Regions from separate parts of the Colwellia aquaemaris genome, predicted to be linked through region 1. Evidence: riboswitches for the same ligand, from Rfam matches in the RefSeq annotation. Region 1 holds a riboswitch; each other region holds the start of a gene.
What was found. A riboswitch is a leader RNA that binds a small molecule or an ion and turns the genes downstream of it on or off. The one in region 1 is predicted to bind cobalamin.

Region 1 (3,286 bases):
ACAGGGTAATAGCAAGTGAAAATTCAGGTGCTAATATCAGTATTTTTTCAATAACTTCGCTAATTAAATGACTATCCATTGCTATTGCCAAAACCTAGCACTGAATGATGATGAAAATTAAATGGCTATTTTTCATATTTATTTGGAGACCTGCTGATTCTCAAGGTGAAAGCATTGCTGCTGATAGCTTAAAGTAAACAAGCAGCCATTGTCGAATAGCTCATATGCGTTATTGTTAGAGCTAACGCCTAACTTAGCTAAAAAACAGCGTAATGCTTCACCATGAAATATCACCAGTAAGTTTTTATTTGAGTATTTTTCGGCAAGGTTTTCTAATGCTTGGTATACCCGAGAGCCACAGTCGACAGCGCTTTCGCCATCTGCAGGTTTGAGCTGGGTAAACTGATGCAATAACTCATGATAATCCTCATCTTGGCTAAAGGTTGCTACGTTTTGTCCTTGCCATTTTCCTAAGTTGCGTTCAGCCAAGCCGGTGTGAGTTTCAACAGGAACATTTAAACGATTTTGGCAGATAGTAGCGGTTTTAACTGCACGCCCTAATGATGAAGAAATAATGCGGTCGATATTTTCGTTTTGTAACGATAAGGCGATATTAGCCGCTTGAATTTTGCCTTGTTCGGTTAATTCGCTGTCGAGCTGGCCTTGAAATCTCTGTGTTTGGTTCCACAGTGTTTGCCCGTGTCGAGCTAAAAAAAAGCGAGTCGTCATTAATGGTTCTTATTTTGGTTGCGCTAAGCTCTGAGCAAAACGGGCGTTTAAGTGAAGCGCAGAATAACCAAATCAATTCTTTGGTTCAATGTAAATATCAGGGCTGACGCTTTGTGGTTAGTTCTTTAGTGCTAATAATTTGCTTTTCATTGAATAAAACTCACTCATCACGTATTATCGGCGCTGATTTAGGTGTCTTTGATTTATCTATTTTTATTTTACGTGGAAATAGCTAATTAAAGGTGAAACGTGAAACTGGTGAGAAACCAGTACTGCCCCCGCAACGGTAACTGTGAGCAGCAACAAAACCACTGTATTGACAAATATGGGAAGGTGTTGCAAATGCGATGAACAGGAGTCCGGAGACCGGCCTAAAGCAAATACTCGACAACTGCGGTGGGCGGTCATTCAGAGAACAGTTTACGGCCTAAGCTACTTTCTATGCTTGCTTGATGTGTTAATCGCGTTATTTTAGCACCTCAATGATTTATTACGCAGCGATACCGTTTACCAACTTTGATTTCTAACACCGTGAAAATTTATTTCGCATACGGGAATGTTATGAAATCAGTCAACCAAAAAACGCCAATTAGCTTACTTTTTGCAATATTTGCAGTCTTAACTTTGCTAATGTTGGCAACTCGCACTCATCATTTTGCCAGCTTAAACCACTTACCTAGCGCTTCAATCGCGATATTTTTCTTAGCTGGTATGTATTTACGTAATATGAAAGCGTTTTGGTTTTTCTATACCTTAACTTTAGTGATTGATCTTGCCTCATCGTATTTTCGTGGACAATTCGGCGATTGTATTACCACTTCTTACCCAGCATTAGTATTAAGTTACGGGGTTATGTTTGCTGCTGGCTTTTATACTAAACCTCATTGGCAGCAAAGTGCCTGGCAAAACAATATTATTAAAGTTGCTTTAGGCTTGTTTGTAGCTAGCTCAATTGCTTTTTTCATTTCCAATGGCAGTTACTATGCTTTGTCAGGAAAATTCCCAGAATTATCATGGGCTGAATACGCAACGCGTGTTGATAAATATTATTTCCGCTCTATTTCTAATCCAGTATTTTATGTGATTTCTGCGATAGTGATTGATTTCACCATTAGCCGTTTCTTAACTGATAAAGGCTTAGCCAAATCGTCACAAGATAAGGTGTAATGGCAATGAGTCAGTCAGAAACAGTGAAAGCGACAGCCGCTTTTCAGCAAAAGCCTGAACATGAAACCGGCAGCGGTACTAAGTGTTCCGCCTTAATTGTGGCAGCGCCGCATTCAGGCTCAGGAAAAACCACAGTAACCGCCGCGCTTGCGCGATATCATCGCAACCAAGGTCGTAAAGTGACGGTGTTTAAAGTTGGCCCTGACTTTATTGACCCTATGATTTTGCGCCAAGCCAGTGGTGAATTGGTTTATCAGTTAGATTTATGGTTAGTGGGTGAAAAGGGCTGCCAAGAATTGCTTTATCGTGCGGCTTTAGAATCTGATCTTATTCTTATTGAAGGTGTGATGGGCTTATTTGACGGTACGCCCAGTAGTGCTGACTTAGCCCAATACTTTAATATTCCGGTACTTGGCGTTATTGATGCAAAAGCTATGGCACAAACATTCGCTGCCGTGACCTTTGGACTTGCTAAGCTACGAGAAGATTTACCGTTTTCTGGTGTGATTGCTAATCGCGTTAATACCGATCGCCATGCAGAGTTATTGAGTAGCAGCTTGCCAGAAGAGTTTCGTTTCTACGGGCGCTTACCAAAGGATGACAGTGTCACTTTGCCTGAACGTCATTTAGGTTTAGTGCAAGCGCAAGAATTAGCGGATATTGATAGCCAGCTAGATCAGGCAGCGAGTCATATCGCTAAAACTGGCTTGACCGAATTACCTAAACAAGTAGAGTTTTTTGCGGTTGAAAATAACAGCCAAGCAGACTTTATCCATCGTGCCTTGGTGGGAACCCGAGTCATTATAGTTCGCGATAATGCCTTTAGCTTTATTTATGCTGCCAATATTGCCTTTTTGGAACAAGCTGGCGCAGAAATAACCTATTGTTCAGCATTGAATGACGCTCATTTACCTGAAGGGGATATCTTATATATTCCGGGCGGTTATCCAGAGCTGTACGCAGAAAAGTTAATGAATAATGTGACGTTTTTAAGTGACGTGAAAGACTTTGCTGCTAGCAATAAACCAATAATTGCCGAATGTGGCGGTATGTTGTATTTACTTGAGCAGCTAACTGATATGTCAGGGCAACAAATGGCAATGCTTGGCCTTATTCCTGGCAAGGCGGAAATGCAGAAAAAGCTCGCTGCAATTGGCTCACAATGGGTTGATTTATCTCCGCTTGATAAAAACAATACTGACCATGAAATTAGTCCTGAAGACCATAACGTTACGACGTCTAACAACATTATGCGTGGCCATAGTTTTCATTATTCTTGCGCGGAAATTGCTCTTGAGCCTATTTGCCTAACAACGCACCACCCAAGTGAACGAGCAGGCGAATTTGTCTATCAGCATAACAATATACTTGCGTCGTACATGCATTGGTA
Region 2 (3,286 bases), on a different contig from region 1:
ATTGAGGGGTTGTTTGAAAAGTATATTTCAAACTCTCATGCGATAGATAAGCAAATATTAGATCCTATCGAAAAATCGTTAACCACAACGTTAGAGAAAATTAATGCCCAAGTTGATAGCGATAAAGTCGTCGCGTCAAATTTGAAAAAAGCAGAAAAAGCACTTTCTAAGCACGAATATCATAAATCCATGCAAAACATTGTAGCATTTTTGATGAGTAGCATTACCACTTCTCAGCAACAGCACAATGATCTGTCTTTGGAATTAACCCACGCTTGTGGCGAGGTTAGTTTTTTGAAAGCTAAGCTTGAAGCTGCACGGCATGAAGCCATTGTTGATTCTTTGACCGGACTGTTTAATCGACGTGGCTGTGATGTGAAATTGCAAGAGTTGGATATAGAGGAAGTACATTCGACCTTGGCCATTGATATTGACCATTTTAAGAACATTAATGATCAATTTGGCCACTTTATCGGCGATAAAGTGATTCAGCGTATTGCTAAAGTCATTAAAACAACCATTTCAGATAAAGATATTGCTGTGAGATTTGGTGGTGAAGAGTTCGTGGTGGTGATGGTTAATAAAACCATGACACAAGCACATGAAATAGCCGAAAAAATAAGGCTTTCTATAGCGTCTCTAAAATTAATGCAACGAGACTCTAAAGCGTATTTACCCAAAATATCAGTGTCTATTGGAATTGCTGAGCGACAAGATGAATTGAATTGGACGGCATTATTTGAACAAGCGGATATCGCTTTATATCAAGCAAAAAATACGGGTAGAAATAAAAGCGTTTGTTTGTAAACGCTTTTATATTTACTGGTATGATTTAGGTACAGTTTTATAGCTTAAATAAGCTAGGAAAACGCTTGTCAGCTTGCAGTTGCGAAACCAATGATGATTGTTCTTTGGTTTCCGCCTTCTTTCCATAAGAGTCAAAACTAACTAAATCTTCAACCGGACTTCTTGCTAGCCAATTTGCCGACTCTAACTCAGGTTTATCTTTAAAGTGGCTAACATAGCCTAAGCATAAGTACGCTATTGGAACGACGTTGTCTGGTAAGGCAAGGGTACTTTTTAATGCCTCATGATGCAAAATAGACACCCAGCCAACACCGACGCCTTCAGCTCTTGCTGCAAGCCAAAAGTTTTGCACAGCGCAAACCGAACTATATAAATCCATTTCTTTCATATGTGTTCGTCCAATAACTGTTTTTCCTGTTCTTTCTCGATCACAGGTAATACAGATATTAATTGGCGATTCTATTATTCCCTCAAGCTTTAAGTTTTTATATGTTTGTTGTTTGCTAGGTTCAAACATAGTTTCTGCTTCATTATGTGCCTGTGCAAAGCTTTGATGAATTTGCTTTTTAACATCATGAGATTGAATAATAATAAAATCCCATGGCTGCATAAAGCCAACAGAAGGCGCATGGTGTGCGGCATAAATTATTCTACTTAGTGTCTCATTAGGGATCGCTTTTGGTAAAAATTGACCACGTACGTCACGGCGATTAAATATTGCTTTATAGAGTCCCTGTTGATCTGCTGCACTAAAGCAGTGCTGTGATTGAGTGCTATTGCTATGTTTTTTAGTTGCATCTTGTTTTGTTAAATCCAAAATATTCCCCTTGATGGATTTAAAGCGATCGGCCTTTCGCTTGGAGTTGACTATTAGGCAGGTCTTCTGACTAAAACATTATTGTATCGGGCAATAGATACAAAGCTGCTTGATGCCTTCCCAGTAAAAATTACCAGTGGCTTATGAACAAGCATAAATGTCATTACAGCGTTGGGCACGTATTGGAGTTTCACCAATTTCCCTATTCTCTTGACGCTAAAGATTGAGAGTCAAGCACCTAAAAGTAGTTTGCAGCACTATAGCAAAGGTAGAAGTGTTTACACAGAATAAAGTTGTAGTTGTTTAGTGCTTAGTTACGTGAAGTAGGATTTTGAAGGAGACAAAAAAAGGGGAAGTACTTTAGTACTTCCCCTAATTACAACACTAGTTGGGAATCTAGCTTAACTCTATGGGTTATATGTTACGTCTAAGCTTACACCACTTGCAGCTTGATAGCCGTAGATACCGATATGCCATGTATCTGCAGCAGGGTTAGTAAACGGACATGACTCTGTATTACCACTTTTATACGGACGACAGTCGTAAGTTGATGATGTTGGTTGTGCTCCTCGACGAATGTACATATCAGCATCACCTGTGCCACCACTCATGTTGAAATCAAGAGTCGCCATACCTGCTGGTACGTCAATTGTGTAATAAGTCCATGCACGACGAGCAACACTAATGTCAGTTACTGAAGCGCTGCCACCAGTAGCTCCGCCGCCACCGCCAGTTGAACCTTCAGTATAACTACCTGTTAGGTTAACGCCAGTAAATGCTGAGTAACCAATCACTTTCACATGATATGTTCCAGCTTGTGCAGTAGCAATTGGACAAGACTCTGTATTACCACCTTTGTATGGACGACAATCATAACTTGATGTTGTTGGGGCTGAACCAAACTTAACATAAAGGTCAGCATCACCTGTGCCACCTGCCATATCGAAGCTCAGGCCAGTTGCTCCAGCAGGAACTTCCATCGTAAAGCTTAACTCTTCAGATTTAGCACCAGCCAAATTTGTTTTAGCAACACCATTTTCTAATACATTGCCACCTGCAGGTGGTGGAGTTACTGTACTACAACTTGCTGCAAGTGCATCAGATGCAGCTTTTGCTTGCACTAAACCGTAACCTGTTTTGTCATCACGACCTGCTACATCTAAGTCAATTGCTGTAGATTTTAATGCGTTACGAACTTGAGTCGCGGTACAATCTGGGTTGTTGCTCCATACTAATGCCGCAACACCAGCTACATGTGGAGTCGCCATTGAAGTACCGTTGTAGTATGCGTAATCTTGGCCACCAACAACATTTAAATTAGCATTCGTACCTAGTTGTCCCATAAGTTGCAAACCTAGTTCACGGTTTACAGAAACAGTTGGCACTGTTACGTCAGAGTTAGCATCTACTAAAAATGGGTTTTGTAGGCCTGGACGAGCGCTATTACTATAAACAATAACACCTGATGCACCGGCATCGGCACACGCTTTAGCTGGATTAATTTCAGGGTAGTTGCTACCTTTTTGGTTATCATTACGTTCAGCTAAACAAATGTTTCCTGAAACGTTTGAACAGCTATAGCTGCTTCCTGAAATAGTACAAGCGGCTAATACACCATTTGCAGAGCTGTCTACGTTACTAACAGTAAAGCTACCACCACTT
Region 3 (3,286 bases), on a different contig from region 1:
ACCGTAACTTAGGTGAAGTAATTGGTAAAGTATACGTTGGCCGTCACTTTAAACCAGAAGCTAAAACTCGTATGACACAGCTAGTAGAAAATTTACGTGGTGCTTATGGCGCAAGTATTGATGAATTAGAGTGGATGTCTGATGAAACCAAAAAAGCAGCGCAGGTTAAACTAGCAAGCTTTGATCCTAAAATTGGTTACCCGAATAAGTGGGAAGATTACTCTAAATTAGCAATAAAAAGTGACGACTTAGTTGGTAATATAATGCGTTCAGGTGAAGTTTCTCACCAAAAAGAAGTTGCTAAGCTTGGTGGCCCAATCGATCGACAAGAATGGGGTATGACGCCGCAAACAGTGAATGCTTATTACAACCCAACTAAAAATGAAATTGTATTTCCAGCCGCGATTTTGCAACCACCATTTTTCAACCTAAATGCTGATGACGCTGTAAACTACGGTGGCATTGGCGCGGTAATTGGTCATGAAATGGGACACGGTTTTGACGACCAAGGTAGTAAATATGACGGCGAAGGTAACTTACGTAACTGGTGGACTGACGAAGATTTAGCTGCCTTTAAAGTACGCACTGATAATCTCGTTGAGCAATATAGTAACTATGCAGTATTTGATGACTTAAATGTTAACGGTGAACTAACCTTAGGCGAAAATATTGGTGACTTATCTGGTGTTACTATTGCCTACAAAGCATATAAGGCATCATTAAATGGGAAAGAAGCTGAAGTGATTGACGGTTTAACCGGTGATCAACGTTTCTTTATGGGTTATGCACAAGTATGGCGTGGCAAGATGGTTGAAAAATCATTACGTAACCGCGTGGCAACAGACCCACATTCTCCGGGTGAATTCCGCGCACTAGGTTCATTATCTAACATGCCTGAATTCTATGAAGCATTTGACGTAAAAGAAGGTGACGCTATGTATATTGCACCTGAAAAACGTGTAAAAATTTGGTAGTTGATATAATTAAATTTACCGTTATAACTTTATACAAAGGGAGCCTTATGGCTCCTTTTTTAATCTTTATTTGATCTCGCGACCAGCTAGCTTATTGGTTTTCATTGTAAAGCAAAGCACATACACGTAAAATCTAGCGAATATAAAATGATACTTTCAGCTATTATCAAAACGGTTTAACGCTGATTTATAGGGAACACGGTTTAAATCCGTGACTGTACCCGCAACTGTAAGTAACTTAAGTAGAAAAATTAAGTTATAAGTCAGGACACCTAGTATCAAACACAACTAACACATACTTAGTAGATTAACGCCGTGCGGGAATACACGAGAGTTACTAACATCACAGCCTACTGTGGCGCGCGTACCTTTAATTCCTTCTCTGTAGATATAATCACTATAAGTGAAACATATTCAAATATTTGATTTGAATTGAGGCACATCGCAGAAAATGACGCTTTTAAAAACAGTTTTTTATTATCAGAGCCAAACTGGTGTTAGCACTAAAATACTTTTTAGAAAGTTAAGCTGAACATTATGACAAACCTATTAACACTGCAGTCGGTTTCTTGGTCTGTTGGCAATCAAGCAATTTTAAGTGATATTTCATTCAACGTTAAGCAAGGCGATATTCTTGGTATTATCGGCCCAAACGGCGCAGGTAAAACTTCACTGTTAAAGTGTCTACTTAATCAATCTAATAATTGGCAAGGCAACATAAACTTAAAAAATAAAAGTATAAAGCAATATAAACCTCATCATCTTGCGCAAATTTTCGCACTGGTTGTACAAAAGTCACCACCAATATTTGACTTAAAAGTTTATGACGTAGTGCGTATGGGGCTTTTGCCCTATAAGGCTTTATTTGCCCGCGATACCGACCTTGATAAAAAAGAAATTTTGCTAGCCTTAGAGAAAGTTGGCTTAGCAACCAGTGAAAACAAATATTTCAATACGCTATCCGGTGGCGAGCAACAGCGTGTTCTTATCGCTAAAGCCTTAGTGCAAAAAGCTCAAATACTGGTGTTAGATGAGCCAACAAACCACTTAGACATATTTTATCAACATCAAATATTACAGTTAGTGAAAGCACTGAAAATAACCGTGATCATGACCATTCATGATCTAAACCTCGCCGCTCAATATTGCACACGTTTGCTGTTACTCAATAACGGGAAACTGGTATGTAATGACAAGGTTGACAATGCCTTAAACCCAACGACACTCAGCGAAGTATTTGGCTTACCTTGCTATCGTGATTACGCCTATCATGCACCAACAAATGAAAACGAGACGAGTGCAACTAGTAGTACAGTGCCTCGAGTACATTTTTATCCTGATGTCAAAACCAGTGCAAGCAAGCTAATAGGTAAAAACTAATGAATTTAATTGCCGTAGTAAAAGGTAAAAGCACTTGGGTATTTAGCAGTTTATTGGTGATCACAATATTCTCGGTTATCTCCGCCATTACCTTTGGCCCTGCCCAAATTACTAGCTTTGATATTGCGCAATGCGTAATAAGCCAATGCGCGACACCTATGCACGACATGGTGATTTGGCAAATTCGTGTACCTCGAGTATTAGTGGGCTTAGTTGCCGGAATGGGCTTGGCTTGCGCTGGCGCTATTTTGCAAAATGTTACTCGAAACCCATTAGCAGATCCTTACCTATTTGGCATTATTTCAGGTGCCGGTTTAGGGGCTACAATTGCGACACTCTTGTTGTCAGACGAACAAATGTTAGCGTTACCGTTAGCCGCTTTTCTTGGCGCTTTATTCTCTGTTGTTATTGTTTTTGGTATCGCAACACTGCTGCGAAATATGAACCATTTATTACTAACTGGCGTTGCCGTTTCATTTATGCTCGGCTCCATTAGTCATTTTATTCTTTATCTTGGTGACCCTTTCGCCACGAATCGCGTTATTTTTTGGTTAATGGGTAGCTTAACTCGTGTTGAAATGTTTCATTTTTACCTAATAAGTGCCATGGTGTTTATCACCATAATTAGTATTTTCGCATTGCATCGACATATAGACGCCCTGCTGCTAGGCGATGAAAGTGCCGCCAGCCTAGGTGTGAACGTTGATAAATTACGGCTGATCTTATTAGCCTTATGCGCAGCCGTTACCGCAACTATAGTTGCCTATTGTGGTGGTATTGGCTTTGTTGGTTTAATGATCCCACATATTGTAAGGCAATTAGTGGGCGTAACAACCATGCCACTTATTTTAGGCTCAGCCTTAGTGGGTGGTTGTTTCTTAATTTGGGTTGACGTTATTGCCCGCAGTGCACTGAGCAATGTCGAAATTCCT

Region 2: another riboswitch for cobalamin. It lies ahead of bluB (5,6-dimethylbenzimidazole synthase); the one in region 1 lies ahead of AC27HL_RS07140 (hypothetical protein).
Region 3: another riboswitch for cobalamin. It lies ahead of AC27HL_RS18550 (ABC transporter ATP-binding protein); the one in region 1 lies ahead of AC27HL_RS07140 (hypothetical protein).

What each region holds. Positions count from the first base shown of each region.
Region 1 covers NZ_BAAJLV010000002.1:188,104-191,389, forward strand. Annotated here, with positions in the region: gene AC27HL_RS07130 (cobalamin biosynthesis protein CobD/CbiB) at 1-79, opposite strand, end outside; gene AC27HL_RS07135 (histidine phosphatase family protein) at 139-729, opposite strand; cobalamin riboswitch at 933-1,118, shown strand; gene AC27HL_RS07140 (hypothetical protein) at 1,291-1,896, shown strand; gene AC27HL_RS07145 (cobyrinic acid a,c-diamide synthase CobB) at 1,902-3,286, shown strand, end outside.
Region 2 covers NZ_BAAJLV010000003.1:3,466-6,751, forward strand. Annotated here, with positions in the region: gene AC27HL_RS09600 (GGDEF domain-containing protein) at 1-807, shown strand, start outside; gene bluB (5,6-dimethylbenzimidazole synthase) at 845-1,624, opposite strand; cobalamin riboswitch at 1,664-1,881, opposite strand; gene AC27HL_RS09610 (S8 family serine peptidase) at 2,032-3,286, opposite strand, start outside.
Region 3 covers NZ_BAAJLV010000011.1:5,608-8,893, reverse strand. Annotated here, with positions in the region: gene AC27HL_RS18555 (M13 family metallopeptidase) at 1-974, shown strand, start outside; cobalamin riboswitch at 1,115-1,262, shown strand; gene AC27HL_RS18550 (ABC transporter ATP-binding protein) at 1,512-2,354, shown strand; gene AC27HL_RS18545 (FecCD family ABC transporter permease) at 2,354-3,286, shown strand, end outside.